3 regions of the Streptomyces sp. 2A115 genome follow, and region 3 is predicted to be linked to each of the others. Evidence: riboswitches for the same ligand, from Rfam matches in the RefSeq annotation. Region 3 holds a riboswitch; each other region holds the start of a gene.
What was found. Region 3 has a riboswitch for cobalamin ahead of ACTWQR_RS39325 (ribonucleoside-diphosphate reductase subunit alpha). Riboswitches for the same ligand answer to the same signal wherever they lie in the genome.
Positions count from the first base shown of each region.

Region 1 (4,830 bases), on a different contig from region 3:
TCGCGGTGGTGTCGTGGGAGGCGAGGGTGTTGATGAGGGTGCAGGAGTAGCCGGGGTCGGAGGTCGGCACGAGGAGCATGGTGATGCCCTTGTGCGGCGGGGCCTCCGGGTCGGTACGGACGGCGAGCCAGACCCAGTCGGCGGTGTCGCCGTTGGTCGTCCAGATCTTCTGGCCGTTGACCGTGTAGTGGCCGGTGGCCTCGTCGCCCTCGCGGACCGCGCGGGTCTTGAGCGCGGCCAGGTCCGTGCCCGCGTCCGGCTCGCTGTAGCCGATCGCGAAGTCGATCTCGCCGGAAAGGATCTTCGGCAGGAAGTACGCCTTCTGCTCGTCCGTGCCGAACTGCATGATCGTCGGTCCGACCGTGTTCAGCGCCATCAGCGGTAGCGGTACGCCGGCCTGGGCGGCCTCGTCGAAGAAGATGAACTGTTCCATCGGGCTCAGGCCGCGCCCGCCGTACTCCTTCGGCCAGCCCACGCCGAGCCAGCCGTCGGAGCCGAGTCGGCGGATGGTGTCGCGGTAGAAGCGCTTCTGCGCCGCCGGGTCTCCGTAGCGGGCGTGGACGTTGTCCGGTACCAGCTCGGCGAAGTAGGTGCGCAGTTCGGTGCGCAACTCCTGCTGCTCCGGCGTGTATTCGAGATGCACGGCGCCTCCTGGCTCCCAATGGCCTGCTGCTTCGGCCCGCCCGGACCTGACGGCGCACACCGTAGAACGTGTTGCAGAAATTGGGAATGCCGGTGACGTACGCACCTACGCGAAGGGCCCCCGGACGGTGGTCCGGAGGCCCTTGTGTGAGTGAACGGCTCAGTGCGCGACGGGAGTTGCCCGAGCTTCGGGCGTCTTCCCTTCGGTCCTGGCCGGCTTGGGAGCCAGTACGCGCTCCGCCAGCAGCCCGAAGACCAACCCGAAGGCGGTCCACAGGGTGACCTGGATGGACAGGGCCGCGAGGCGGTACTGCCAGAGCAGGGTGCCTGGGAAGTCCTTCGGGACCTCGTTGAAGGACGGCAGGAACGCGTACGCGAGTCCGACGACGAGGACGAAGAACGCGCCCGCCGCGAGCGTGGCGTTCCAGTTGCCCAGGCTCGGTGCGAGGCGCTTGCCCAGGATCACGGTGGCGACGGCGAGCAGCACGCTCAGCGCCACCATCAGGAAGAACAGGACCGTGCGCTGGTTGAGGGTGTCGGGGTCGCCGACAGCCGGTGGGTTGGCGGGGTACTTCAGGAACGGGACGACGTAGACCGCGATCAGGCCCGCGGTCGACAGCAGCAGGGCGCTCGCGCGCGGCCCGAAGCGGCCGATCCTGCCGAGTGCGAAGCAGTACGCGAGCGCGGCGATGCCGCCGAACGCGACCCCGTAGACGAGTATCCCGGTGGCCAGGCCGCCAGTGGACTGCATCGTGCGGGTCACGAGTTCGGCCCCACCGTGTTCGTGGGAGTGGGACTCCTCGAACGCGATCGCTTCGTCGACGCGCGGTTCGCCGAGGAAGTAGGAGACGACCAGGGCGAGCAGGCCCGCGGCGAGACCCGCGAGCATGCCGCGCACCAGGAGGTTTCTGACGGTGACGGAGTTCATGGAGTTGTCCTGTCGGTTCCTTCCGCCGTCAGTGGCAGGGGAAGCCGAGCAGGTGGCGGGCGTCGTGCACCCACTCGTGCACGCCTTCGCCGGACACCAGGGAGGTGGCGCCCTGTTCGGCGCCGACGAAGTAGAGCAGCACCAGCATCAGGATGCCGAAGAAGACCGCCCAGGGGGCGATCGCGCCGATCGGCAGCTTTGCGGGAACGGCGGGGGTGGTTGCGGTCGGCTGAGCGACGGACTGCGCCATACGGCAGGACCTCCTGGGGAACTCGCGTCCCATCTTGGTGGTGCACAAGACGACGGCCACGGGTCTGACTTGCTCGACCTTCACCGCCCCTGGCAGGGGCGGTTGGTGCGGGGCTTACAGTGGCGCGACCGTGCCGGATTCTCACCGGCTTCCGTCGAACCGTCGTCAATATCGACGAGAAGGTACCGCGAAGCGGAGGCGCGGCCAAGGGCGCATAGGGTGCCGGGTGCGCGCCGGGGTGCCGGTCACATCGTCAATTCCCGGTGTCAGCAAGGGTGTTGAGCACGTGCAAAGCGCGAAAGTGGGCCGATGACCAGCCGAGTGATGTTGATCTCACCAGCGATCAGTGTGGCGCTGCGGGAGGCACGTTTCGACGACGGATGCCCGGTCGACGCGGCCGGGCTGCGGCTCGCGGAGGCGGCCGCGGGCTCGCTGCCCACCGCCGACCGGGCCTCGGTCTCGCCCAGCGTGCGCTGCCGGGAAACGGCCGCGGCACTCGGCCTCGCCCCCCTCCCCGAACCCGAGTTGGCCGGCCTGGATGTGGGCCGCTGGCGCGGGGCGACCCTCGCCGAGGTGAGCGCCGACGAGCCGGAGGCCGTGGCTCGGTGGCTGGCGGATCCCTCGTCCGCCCCGCACGGCGGTGAGTCGGTACGCGATCTGTGCGAGCGCGTCGCGAAGTGGCTGTACACGGCGGCGGATCTCGGCTCGGGCCGGATCGTCGCCGTCGTCGAGCCGGAGATCGTACGCGCCGGGGTGGTACGGGCGCTCGGGGCTCCGGAGTCGGCGTTCTGGCGGGTCGATGTGCCTCCGTTGACCGCGACGGAGTTCAGCGGGCGGGGTGGGCGGTGGAATGTGCGGGTCGGGCAGGCGCTTGCGGGGTGATGTCCCAAGGCTCCGCGGAAGCGAGGTGATATCCGAAAAGCTCTGCGGGAGCGTGCGGCTGGAGAGCCTTGCCGGAGCGTTGGGCCGGAGAGCTTTGCGAGGCCGGAGTCGCCGGGGATCTTGCGGGGAGACCTTGTGTCGTGAGGCTCGGCCCGCCTTCGTTCCCGCCTGCTCGCTCTCGGCCCGCCCCGTCAGCCCAACAGGGTGAGGAACTCGGTGCAGGCCCCTGCGCAATCCCGGCAGGCCTGCGCCGCCTCCTCGGCGTCGGGGCTTCGGTCGAAGACGTGCGCGGTCTCGAGGCAGACGGCGCGGCACCATTCGACCTGGGCGCGCATTCCGGCCTCGCTCTGCACGGTCTGCTCGGCCAGGGCGCGGCAGGTCGCGTCGCAGACTTCCGCGCACAGGATTCCCTTGCGCCGCAGCTCTTGCTGATCATCGGGGCCGTCGAGGTCGGTGAGACTCGCGCGCAGGGCGCACACCCGGGCGCACTCGGTGCACGCCTGCGCGCAGGCGAACCGATCCTCGAGGAAACGGACGAGTTCCTGCTGCTCTGGTGCTGACACATTGTCCGGGTAGCCGGACGCCGTGACGCCAAACCCGGCGATGGGACACGCGCGGTTCCGGAGCGGTGCGATCGCGCCCCCTGCATTGAGCCTGCTGTCCCCTGCCGGCCTCATGCTGCGGCGACCCGACCAGTGCGCTTGGGCCGTGAGGTCCCCCGCGCTCGGGCCGTGAGGTCCCCCACCCAGGTCCATTCGGCCCCTCCTGGACTGGGCTCAACCAGGGAGCACCAGCCGGCAGGTCTCCCCCGGCTGTACGGACACCGCACGACCGGGCAGCCGGACGTCGATGGGCAGCCGGTCGGAGGACGGCACCGCGATCTCCAGGCTCCCGCATTCCATGCGCAGCCGTACTCCCCAGTGGCCCTGGTAGCGAAGGGCGAATCCGTAGGAGGACAGCTCCGGAAGGGGCGCCGGGTCCAGCCACAGGGCGCCCTGGCGGGTCTCGAGACCGGTGAGTCCGCGCTGGACGAGGTCGAGGGTGCCCGCCATGGCGCCCAGGTGGATTCCCTCGCCCGTGGTCCCGCCCTGGAGGTCGGCGATGTCGCCCTTGAGCGCCTCCTGGCAGAACGTCCACGCCTCGGCTCGGCGGGCCCGGGCCAGTACCCAGCCGTGGACCAGGCCGCTGAGGGTGGAGCCGTGGCTGGTGCGGTGCAGGTAGTAGTCGACGGTGCGCCGCCAGGTGTCCTCGTCGAGGCGGTGGCCCAGCCGGGTGAAGAGGCCCTGGAGTTCGGCGGGTGAGAAGAGGTAGCCGAGCATGAGGACGTCGGCCTGTTTGGACGCCTGGTAGCGGTTGACGGTGTCACCCTCCGCCTCCAAGATCCGGTCCAGGCGCCGGATGTCGCCGTACCGGTCGCGGTAGCCGTCCCAGTCGAGTTCCGCCAGGTCGCCGTAGCCCTCGAACTGGCTGATGACATCGTCGTGGAAGGGCACGTGGAGGGTGCGGGACACGTCCTCCCACAGTTCGAGTTCGCCGCCGTCCAGCGCCGTCCGCTCGACGAGTTCCCGGCGGCGTGGTTCGGGGAGGGTGTCGAGTACATCGAGCGTGCGGGCCAGTACCCAGGCGGCCGTGACGTTCGTGTACGCGTTGTCGTCCAGACCGGGCTTCTCGGCACCGGGGTACGCGTCGTGGTACTCGTCGGGGCCGACCACGCCGCGGATACGGTGCCGCCCGAGGGACTCGTCGTAGACGGCGGCGTCCGCCCAGAAGCGGGCGATCTGCAGCAGCATCTCGGCGCCCTTGGTGTGCAGGAACTCGGCGTCCCCGCTCGCCTCGCAGTACTGCCACACGTTGTAGGCGACGGCCGAGCCGACGTGGCGCTGGAGCCGGGAGTAGTCGGGCAGCCAGCGTCCGGAGCGCGGGTTGAGGTGCAGCTCCTGGGTCTCCTCGCGGCCGTCGCTGCCGCTCTGCCACGGATAGAGCGCGCCGGTCAGGCCGACCGCGCGGGCCGCGGAACGACGGGCCTGTTCGAGGCGTCGGTAGCGGTAGTGGAGGAGCGCGCGGGACACCTCGGGGAAGTGCAGGTTGAGATACGGAAGGACGAACAGCTCGTCCCAGAAGACATGGC
Region 1 covers NZ_JBQQCG010000102.1:12,534-17,363, reverse strand. Annotated here, with positions in the region: gene ACTWQR_RS48465 (acyl-CoA dehydrogenase family protein) at 1-643, opposite strand, end outside; gene ACTWQR_RS48460 (CbtA family protein) at 803-1,570, opposite strand; gene ACTWQR_RS48455 (CbtB domain-containing protein) at 1,599-1,820, opposite strand; cobalamin riboswitch at 1,858-1,999, opposite strand; gene ACTWQR_RS48450 (histidine phosphatase family protein) at 2,130-2,702, shown strand; gene ACTWQR_RS48445 (ferredoxin) at 2,894-3,265, opposite strand; gene ACTWQR_RS48440 (glycoside hydrolase family 65 protein) at 3,479-4,830, opposite strand, start outside.
Region 1: another riboswitch for cobalamin. It lies ahead of ACTWQR_RS48455 (CbtB domain-containing protein); the one in region 3 lies ahead of ACTWQR_RS39325 (ribonucleoside-diphosphate reductase subunit alpha).

Region 2 (4,830 bases), on a different contig from region 3:
GTAAGGTCTACACCGCACCGCGACCTCGTCGAAGCGACATGTGTCGAATGGACGGCAGCTAGCCGCCGACACCCAACTAACCTATTCTATGAGGAAGTTGCTACTCGACGTTGGCCGCTCGACCAGTCGAAGACGACATGCAGCAGGGAGCGCCATGGCCAGGGACATCGATCCGAGCCTGAATCGACGCAGGCTCCGAATCGAACTGCGCAAGGCCCGTGAGGACGCCGGCCTCACTCAGCGGGACGCCGCGAATGCCCTTGAATGGTCCCTGTCAAAACTGATCCGGCTGGAGGCCGGGACGGTCAGCATCAGCGTCACCGACCTGCGCGCGCTGCTCCAGCAGTACGACGTCACCGAGGCGCATCTGGTGGCCGAGCTGGAAGAGGCCGCGCGCGGCTCGAAGGGGCTGTCCTGGTGGGCGCCGTACAGCGACATGGTGCGCCCGCAGTTCGCGCAGTACCTGGGCTACGAGAGCGCCGCGACCTCGATCCGCATCTACCATCCGACGCTCATCCCGGCCCTGTTCCAGACCGAGGACTACGCGATGGCACAGGTGGCGCCCCGCTCGACCAACGAGGAGGCCCGGCGGTCGGCGGAACTGCGCACCACCCGGCAGGAGCGGAGCTTCGACGGCGAGCAAGGGCCGGAGGTGGGGATCGTGCTGGACGAGTCGGCGGTCCGGCGGGTCATCGGCGGCCCCGGGGTGATGCGGCGGCAGCTGGAACATCTCAAGACACTGTCCGAGCACCCGCGCGTCACCATGCGGGTGCTGCCCTTCTCGGCGGGCGCGCACTACAGCTTGGTCAGTTCGTTCATCCTGCTCGGTTTCAAGGACGACGACGACCTGCTCTACCTCGAAGGCCCCACCGGCAGCGTGTCCAACCGTGACGACCTGGATCTCACGGCGCGCTACCAGGAGTGCTTCGAGGACATCAGCAACAAGGCGTACGAAGGCGACCGGATGATCGAGCTGATCGACGCGGTCAAGGAGAGTCTCGACAACACCTGACCCCGGGAGGGACGACCCGGGCGAAACAACGGGGAGGGCCCATGGCGGTCTTCGGGTTCCTTGAGTGGTGCAGGGGGCTGCTCGCGGCCCGCTTCGTGGCGGCGGGCGAGCCCTCGGGTGCCCCTCCGGAGACGACCGCCGACCCGGGCGAGGACGGCACTGTTCCCATCGACGACAGCGCGCTCAAGGCGTACGCCATGCAGCGGCGGGAGTGGGCCGAGGCGCTCATCGACGTGGAGAGCGCACGGGTCGATGGCGAAATACGGTTACTTGCGGTCCGTCTGCTGCTGGGCACGGCATGCGGCAGCATCCTCCTGTTCAGCATCGCCGTGTCCGCCCGGATCGCCCCCAGCCTCCGGATGGGCTCCCTGACTCCCCTGACCACAACGGTGTTGGGTGCGCTGGGCGCTGCCGTCGTCACCGCCCTCGCGGCCGGCGTGGGCAAGGTTCTGCGCGGTCGTTCGGAAGTCGCGCGGTCCTCCGCGGTCAGCGGGCCCCAGAGTCCCGCGGGCGAACTGCCGCCAGAGCCCGGTTCAGGGCCCGGAGACGCTCCGTGACCGGAGTGATCCCCCACCAGAGCCCGGCGCCCGCGGCGGCGAGGACGGTCACGCTCACCCAGACGAGAACCCGCGCCTCGGCTCCCGGCACCAGCAGCGCCGCGAGCGCGCCGACCCCCACGGCGAGCACGCCCGCCGACAGGGAGAAAAGCAGTAGCGGAGCGGCCGCCGACAGGGAAGTGCGCGGCGGATGGGCACCTCCCGCACGTGCCGAGACTTCCTTGGCCCTGTCTCCCATGTGGGTCCCTCCCGTCCCTTGGACGGATCTTCAGAAACCGTCCGCTGCCGGGTTCTCAAGCTCAGCCAGCAAACCACACCAAGTGACCCGGCGAAAGACGAGTACCGGGCCTTCGCGTCGCTTCGAATCGCGCACCAGAACGCGCGCCCCCTCTACGGCCACTTCCACACAGTCGCCGGATTCGTCCTTCGAGTAACTACTCCTGGTCCACACCCGTGCCGAAGGCTCCCTGCCGACCACACCGACCTCCACCTCACCAGTCAGCGCACCGACACAGCGTCCTCACCGCGACGACCCGAGCGCCGTGTCCGGCCACTGCCCGAGGCAGCGGAGGCTCGGCCACACCAGGTTCGTCTCCCCGCCACGAAATACCCAATGCCGCTCGTCGGCGCTCTCAGTGTTCGTACTGCCGTTCCTCCAGTCTTCCCCGCTTTCCCGCCCGGAAAGAGCCCAGAAAGCGCCGATTCGGACGACTGACGATATTTCAGCGGTGTGGGGCTCAGCACACCGCAGCTTCGCAGGTCAACAGCAAGTTGACGGTTGTTCGCGGGCCGTGGTGGACTGCCGGGGCCATGTACGACGGCAGGAGAGGAAGCCGGTGCGAATCCGGCGCGGTCCCGCCACTGTTACCGGGGAATCGATCCCCCGGGAGCCAGGAACTCTCGCCGTCGGTCTCGTCGAACCAGGGCGTGGACACCCTGAGTGAGGACATATCGCCATGTGCGGCCGCCTGTTGTGGACCTGTGTGCCCAGTACGAGGGTGCTTCGGACGAGGGATCTGCCTTACGTAACGGCGGGCTGATCCGATGCGTGCCGATCGCGTCTTCGCGTACGGCGCCGCCGCCGGCCTCCTCGGTGACCTGCTGCTCGGCGATCCCCGCCGGGGGCATCCGGTCGCCGCTTTCGGGCGGGCCGCGGGAGCCGTGGAGCGGGTGCTGTGGCGGGACCACCGGGGGTGGGGCGCGCTGCATGCCCTTGTGTGCGTCGGCGGTGCCGTGTCCCTCGCGGGTGCCGCCGCCCATTCCGTACGCACGTCACGTACCGCTTCCATCGCGCTGACCGCGGCCGCCACTTGGGCGGTCGTCGGGGGAACCTCCCTCGGCCGGGAGGCCCGAGCCATCGGCGGGGCGCTCGCCGCCGGGGACATCGAGACGGCCCGGGAGCGGCTGCCTCATCTGTGCGGGCGGGATCCGCAGGCGCTGGACGCCGACGGGATCGCCCGGGCCGTGGTCGAGTCCGTCGCCGAGAACACCTCCGACGCCGTCGTGGGCGCGCTGGTGTGGGGGGCCGTGGGTGGTGTGCCGGGGCTCGTCGGGTTCCGGGCGGTGAACACGCTGGACGCCATGGTCGGGCACAAGTCGGCCAAGTACCGGCGGTACGGGTGGGCTTCGGCGCGGCTCGACGACATCGCGGGGTGGCCGGGGGCACGGCTGACCGCGGTGCTCGCCGCCGCCGCGGGCGGCAGTCCACGGGGGGCCGTACGTGCCTGGCGAGCCGACGCCGCCAAGCATCCGAGCCCCAACGCCGGGCCCGTCGAGGCCTCGTTCGCGGGGGCGCTCGGCGTGCGGCTGGGCGGGACCCTCTCGTACGCGGGAAGGGTCGAGCACCGGCCCGTACTCAATGGTGCGGGGCGGCCTGTTGAGGTCGGGGACATCGAGCGGGCCGTGCGGCTCTCGCGCCGGGTGAGCATGCTCGCCCTGGGCGTGAGTGTCGCGGGGCGCATGCTGCTGAAGCGGGGGGACTCATGAGTGGCGGGCTGCTCGTCGCCGGTACGACGTCCGACGCGGGCAAGAGTGTCGTGACCGCCGGGATCTGCCGGTGGCTGGTGCGCCAGGGCGTGAAGGTGGCGCCCTTCAAGGCGCAGAACATGTCCCTCAATTCGTTCGTCACGCGGGAGGGCGCGGAGATCGGGCGGGCGCAGGCCATGCAGGCACAGGCCGCGCGCGTGGAGCCCACCGCGCTGATGAATCCCGTGCTGCTGAAGCCGGGCAGCGACCGCAGCAGCCAGGTCGTTCTCATGGGAAAGCCCGTGGGCGAGATGACAGCGCGCGGCTACCACGGAGGACGGCAGGAACGGCTCCTCGGGACCGTGCTGGAGTGCCTCGCCGAGTTGCGGGGCACGTATGACGCGGTGATCTGTGAGGGGGCGGGCAGTCCCGCCGAGATCAACCTGCGGCGGACGGACATCGTGAACATGGGGGTCGCCCGGAATGCCCGGCTGCCCGTTCTCGTCGTGGGTGACATCGATCGCGGGGGCGTCTTCGCGTCCTTCTTCGGCACGGTGGCGCTGTTGTCGCGGGAGGACCAGGCGCTCGTCGCCGGGTTCCTCGTGAACAAGTTCCGCGGGGATGTCTCACTGCTGGAGCCCGGCCTCGACATGCTCCGGGATCTCACCGGGCGTCCCTCGTACGGCGTCCTGCCCTTCCGGCACGGCCTCGGTATCGACGAGGAGGACGGGCTGCGGGTCTCGATGCGGGGGGCTGTACGGGAATCCGTCGTGGCTCCGCCCGTCGGCGCGGACGTACTCCGGGTCGCCGTCTGCGCGATCCCCCTGATGTCCAACTTCACCGACGTGGACGCGCTGGCCGCCGAACCGGGCGTCGTCGTGCGGTTCGTGGACAGGGCGGAGGAACTGGCCGACGCCGACCTTGTCGTCATCCCCGGGACCCGGGGGACGGTCAAGGCCCTGGAATGGCTGCGGGAGCGCGGACTCGCGGAGGCCATCGCGCGCAGAGCCGCGGAAGGGCGCCCCGTGCTGGGCATCTGCGGCGGCTTCCAAGTCCTCGGCGAGCACATCGAGGACGAGGTCGAATCCAGAGCGGGTGCCGTCGACGGACTCGGACTCCTCCCCGTACGGGTGCGGTTCGCGCGCGAGAAGACCCTCACCCGACCCGTCGGGGAGGCGCTCGGCGAACCCGTCGAGGGGTACGAGATCCACCACGGGGTCGCCGAAGTCACCGGTGGCACACCCTTCCTGGACGGCTGCCGGGTCGGCGAGGTCTGGGGTACGCACTGGCACGGCT
Region 2 covers NZ_JBQQCG010000048.1:64,065-68,894, forward strand. Annotated here, with positions in the region: gene ACTWQR_RS33785 (helix-turn-helix domain-containing protein) at 155-1,012, shown strand; gene ACTWQR_RS33790 (hypothetical protein) at 1,054-1,569, shown strand; gene ACTWQR_RS33795 (DUF397 domain-containing protein) at 1,838-2,059, opposite strand; cobalamin riboswitch at 2,345-2,491, shown strand; gene ACTWQR_RS33800 (cobalamin biosynthesis protein) at 2,614-3,555, shown strand; gene ACTWQR_RS33805 (cobyric acid synthase) at 3,552-4,830, shown strand, end outside.
Region 2: another riboswitch for cobalamin. It lies ahead of ACTWQR_RS33800 (cobalamin biosynthesis protein); the one in region 3 lies ahead of ACTWQR_RS39325 (ribonucleoside-diphosphate reductase subunit alpha).

Region 3 (4,830 bases):
CCTTGGAGTCGGCGTCCACGAAGGCGCCGAGGTTGACCGACCCCAGGTTGCAGACCGCCGTCTCCCCGTCGTCCGTGACCTCCAGGATCTCCGTGCAGAGGTTGGAGGAGTGGACCGTGTGACCGGGTAGCGCGGTCTGGTTGGCCGTGCGGTTGGCGGCGTCCTTGAAGGTCATCCAGCCGTTGCCGGTCTGCGCGAGGGTGCGCATCATGCGGCCGTACAGATCGCGGGCCGGGATCGACTTCTTCGCGAGCCCCGCCTCCTCGGCCTTGCGGTACGCGGCGTCGAACTCCTCGCCCCACAGGTCGACCAGCTCGGGCACGTCGGAGGGCGAGAACAGCGACCACACGCGGTCCTCGTCCACCCGCCGCATGAACTCGTCCGGGACCCAGTGCGCGAGGTTCAGGTTGTGCGTACGCCGGGCGTCCTCTCCGGTGTTGTCGCGCAGCTCAAGGAACTCCTCGATGTCGGAGTGCCAGGTCTCCAGGTAGACCGCGGCCGCGCCCTTGCGCCGGCCGCCCTGGTTCACGGCGGCGACCGAGGCGTCGAGGGTCTTCAGGAACGGGACGATGCCATTGGAGTGCCCGTTCGTGCCGCGGATCAGCGAACCCCGGGAACGGATACGGGAGTACGAGAGACCGATGCCGCCCGCGTGCTTCGAGAGGCGGGCCACCTGGTGGTAGCGGTCGTAGATGGAGTCCAGCTGGTCCAGTGGGGAGTCGAGGAGGTAGCAGGACGACATCTGCGGGTGCCGTGTACCGGAGTTGAAGAGCGTGGGGGAGGAGGGGAGGTAGTCGAGGCGGCTCATCAGCCGGTACAGGGCGGCCACTTCGTCGACGGATCGCGAAGTGTCGTCCTCGGCGAGACCGGAGGCCACCCGCAGCATGAAGAACTGCGGCGTCTCGATGACGTACCGGGTGATCGGGTGCCGCAGCAGGTACCGGCCGTGCAGCGTGCGCAGACCGAAGTAGCCGAAGCGGTCGTCGCCGTCGAGGTCGATCAGCGCGTCGAGGCGGGCCGCGTGGATCCGTACGAACTCGGCGGTGCGGTCCGCGATCAGTCCTTCCCGATGCCCGACCGCGACGGACTCGGAGAAGGACCGAACGCCCTGCGAGGCGGCCTCCGCGGCGATGCTGATCGTCAGCAGGCGCGCGGCCAGCTTCGAATACACCGGGTCCTCGGAGATGAGGCCGGCGGCCGCCTCCGTGGCCAGCTCGCGCAACTCCGCCTCGTCCGCGGCGGCGGACCGGCCGCGCAGCGCGGCGGCGGCGACCTTGCCGGGATCGGCGTCGGGGAGGTCGGCGGTGAGGCCGGTCAGGGTACGCAGCAACGCGGTCCCTGGCCCGTCGGCCTCGGCTTTGGCCGGCGTCGCTGTCGCTGCTCCTGTCGCTGTCCCTGTCTCTGTAGCTGAGACCGGATCGGCTGGCGCGATGGTCACGTGGGGCTCTCCCTCGCTTGGCACGGGGGCCTGCGGGGAGAGGGGGATTCGGGGCACACGGGAGTACGCGCTCTGCGCAGCGGTACGCCGCGTCCACCGGCCCACTCCGCGAGGCCCGGACGTCATCGGCGCCCGGACCGGACGGCCTGGGCGCGCTGTCGGCAGGTCCTCGGACTGACCGAGTACGCGGCTTTCCTCCGGGGGTTCCCTGGGGACAGACGCGCACAAGTACACCGTTGCGGGACAGTTCCGGATTCGCACCGGATTCCCCTGCGGCGACAGCGAGCATGAGCATACATCTTGTGTCGGGCTCGGGAAGCACCCCCCACATGTTGTGTCGTGTCGACTTCGGAGGGTGTCAGAGCGTCAACTCGTAGGTGAGCAGCGTGACGTCGTCGAGGTGCGGAATGGGGTTCCAGTCGCGCTCGGGGGTGCGGGTGAAGCCGAGACGTTCGTAGACGCGGTGGGCGCTGTGCATGGAGCGCTGGGTGGACAGGACGACGTGTACGCAGCCGTCCGTGGCGCGGGCGCGGTCGACGCAGGCGCGTACGAGGGTCTCGCCCGCACCTCGGCCGCGGGCCTCCCTCGCCACCGCCAGCATCCGTATCTCGGCCTCGCCCTGGCGCGCGATGTCCGCCATCGGCCCGCCGGACGGCACGAACGTCACACCGCCGAGGAGCCGGGCGCCCTCCACGGCCACCAGTACGTCGGCCGCGGCCGCCCGTTTCGCCACGTTCCGCAGCTCGCCGAGATACTCGTCGCTCTCCCCGAAGTCGAGCAGCCCGTCCCCGAGATAGGCCTGCGCGGTGATCTCTCCCAGCGCCGTGTACTCCTCGGGCTCGGCCTGCCTGATCACGATGTCCATGCTTCGCAGTGTGCCGGAAGGGCACGACAACGGGCCGCCGGATTTCCGGCGGCCCGTGTCACGTATCGGCAGATGTCAGTGCCCGGCGCCCGCCGTGGCCGGCGGCAGCTCCACCTGCACGCCCTTGTCGCCCGCGTCCGCCGTGTAGTCGCCCGGAGACGTCTCGTCGATGCCCTCGGGTGCCTTCAGTGCCTTCAGGACGAAGGTGAGCACGACCGTCACCACCACGTTCAGCACGAACGCCGTCAGGCCGATGTAGCCGATCTCCCCGATCCCGGGGATCTCCTTCGACGAGCCCCCGAAGTGCTTCTGCGCCGGGGAGGCCACACCGTACGCGGCGAGCGTGCCGTACAGCATGCCGACCGCCCAGCCCGCGAGCAGCGCCCAGCGGTGCAGCCAGCGGGTGAAGAGGCCGCCGACCAGGGCCGGGAAGGTCTGCAGGATCCAGATGCCGCCCAGCAGCTGGAAGTTGATCGCGACCGTCTTGTCCATCGTCAGGACGAAGACGAGCGCGCCCACCTTCACCAGGAGCGAGACCAGCTTGGAGACCTTGGTCTCCTGGGCGGGCGTCGCGTCGGGCTTGATGAAGTCCTTGTAGATGTTGCGGGTGAAGAGGTTCGCCGCCGCGATGGACATGATGGCCGCGGGGACGAGGGCTCCGATCCCGATCGCCGCGAAGGCCACGCCCGCGAACCAGTCGGGGAACATGGTCTCGAAGAGCTGCGGGATCGCCAACTGGCCGTTCTCGACCTTGATCCCGGCCGCGATCGCCATGAACCCGAGCAGCGCCAGCAGGCCCAGCATCAGCGAGTACAGGGGCAGGATCGTCGTGTTGCGGCGGATCACCTCACGGCTGCGGCTGGACAGCGTCGCCGTGATCGAGTGCGGGTACATGAACAGGGCGAGCGCCGAGCCGAGGGCCAGGGTCGCGTACGTCCACTGGCCAGCCTCTCCCGGTGCCAGCGCCCCGCGCGGCGCGCCGGTGGCCGGGTTGGGCTGGGCGAACGCCTCGCCCGCCTTCGCGAAGATCTCGTCGAAGCCGCCCAGCTTGATCGGGATGTAGATGATCGCGACCGCGATCACGATGTAGATCAGCGTGTCCTTCACGAACGCGATCAGGGCGGGAGCGCGCAGACCGGACGAGTACGTGTACGCGGCCAGCACACCGAAGGCGATGAGCAGCGGCAGGTCCTTGACGAACCAGTTGGTGTCCTCGCCGCCGCCGACGCCCATGACGTCAAGAACGGCCTGGATGCCGACCAGTTGGAGTGCGATGTACGGCATCGTCGCCAGGATGCCGGTCACGGCGACGGCCAGCGACAGGCCCTTCGAGCCGAAGCGGCCGCGCACGAAGTCCGAGGTCGTCACGTACCCGTGCTTGTGCGACACCGACCACAGCCGCGGCAGGAAGGTGAAGATCAGCGGGTAGACGAGGATCGTGTACGGGACGGCGAAGAAGCCGGCCGCGCCCGCCGCGTAGATCGCCGCCGGGACCGCCACGAACGTGTAAGCCGTGTAGAGGTCGCCGCCGAGCAGGAACCAGGTGACCCAGGTGCCGAACGACCGTCCGCCCAGGCCCCATTCGTCGAGACTCTGCTCGTCCGCGGCCCGGCGCCAGCGCGAGGCCAGGAAGCCCATGACCGTGACGGCCAGGAAGAAGAAGATGAAGACGGCGAGTGCCACGCCGTTCACGCCGTCGTTCACGCGTCGGCCCCGCCCTTCGTCGCGGCGCGGGCGCGCTGATCACGCTGCCACAGCTTGTACGCGGTCATCGTGAGCACCGTGGAGATGAACACCCACAGCATCTGGTACCAGTAGAAGAACGGGATGCCGATGAAGGCCGGGTCGACCTTCGCGTACGAACCGACCCAGAGCATTGCCACGAACGGCGCGAGCAGGCAGACGGCGATCACCACGCGCATCGGTGTCACCACCGGCGGTCTCACTTCAGGCGCACTTGGCGCATCCGGCACTTCGGACATACGGCGGCTCCGTCCCCTCGCTGATCACCTGTGCAACGCGCAGGAAATCTAAGGGACGGTTCGGCTTTATGGAACCCCCGTCCGTAATTCGGGCAGAGGTGTATGCCTTTGGTGAAGAACCGCTGGCAGCGTCGGTGCCGAGCCGTCAGCAGCAGCGGAATCCCTGCCGTGGGTCCGCCTCCTGACGCTCGGTACGGTCCCGCTCGAAGGCACGGCGGGTCGGTACGAGCGCGCCCGGATGGTTCGTGCGGATGTGGGCGACATAGCGGTCGTACGCGGACTCATCGGTCAACTCGCGTACGTACCACCGCACCGCCCTAAGGACCCGGAGCAGCCCCGACAGCATCGCGCGCCTCCTCCTTCTCCTCCTTGGTCGGAATCAGCCCGGCCGGAGCGACGATCTTCGACTCGACGTACGGCGCCTCGCTGAGCGTGGAGAGCGCGGGGCGGCGTACGTGCCTGATGCATACCCTTCCCGCGTCCACGATCACCACGACGATGAGAAGGGCGAGAACCGCCGAGAGGACACCGTCCACGGTGGAGTT
Region 3 covers NZ_JBQQCG010000064.1:38,204-43,033, reverse strand. Annotated here, with positions in the region: gene ACTWQR_RS39325 (ribonucleoside-diphosphate reductase subunit alpha) at 1-1,438, opposite strand, end outside; cobalamin riboswitch at 1,582-1,733, opposite strand; gene ACTWQR_RS39320 (GNAT family N-acetyltransferase) at 1,797-2,303, opposite strand; gene mctP (monocarboxylate uptake permease MctP) at 2,379-4,007, opposite strand; gene ACTWQR_RS39310 (DUF3311 domain-containing protein) at 4,004-4,225, opposite strand; gene ACTWQR_RS39305 (YbdD/YjiX family protein) at 4,431-4,631, opposite strand; gene ACTWQR_RS39300 (carbon starvation CstA family protein) at 4,603-4,830, opposite strand, start outside.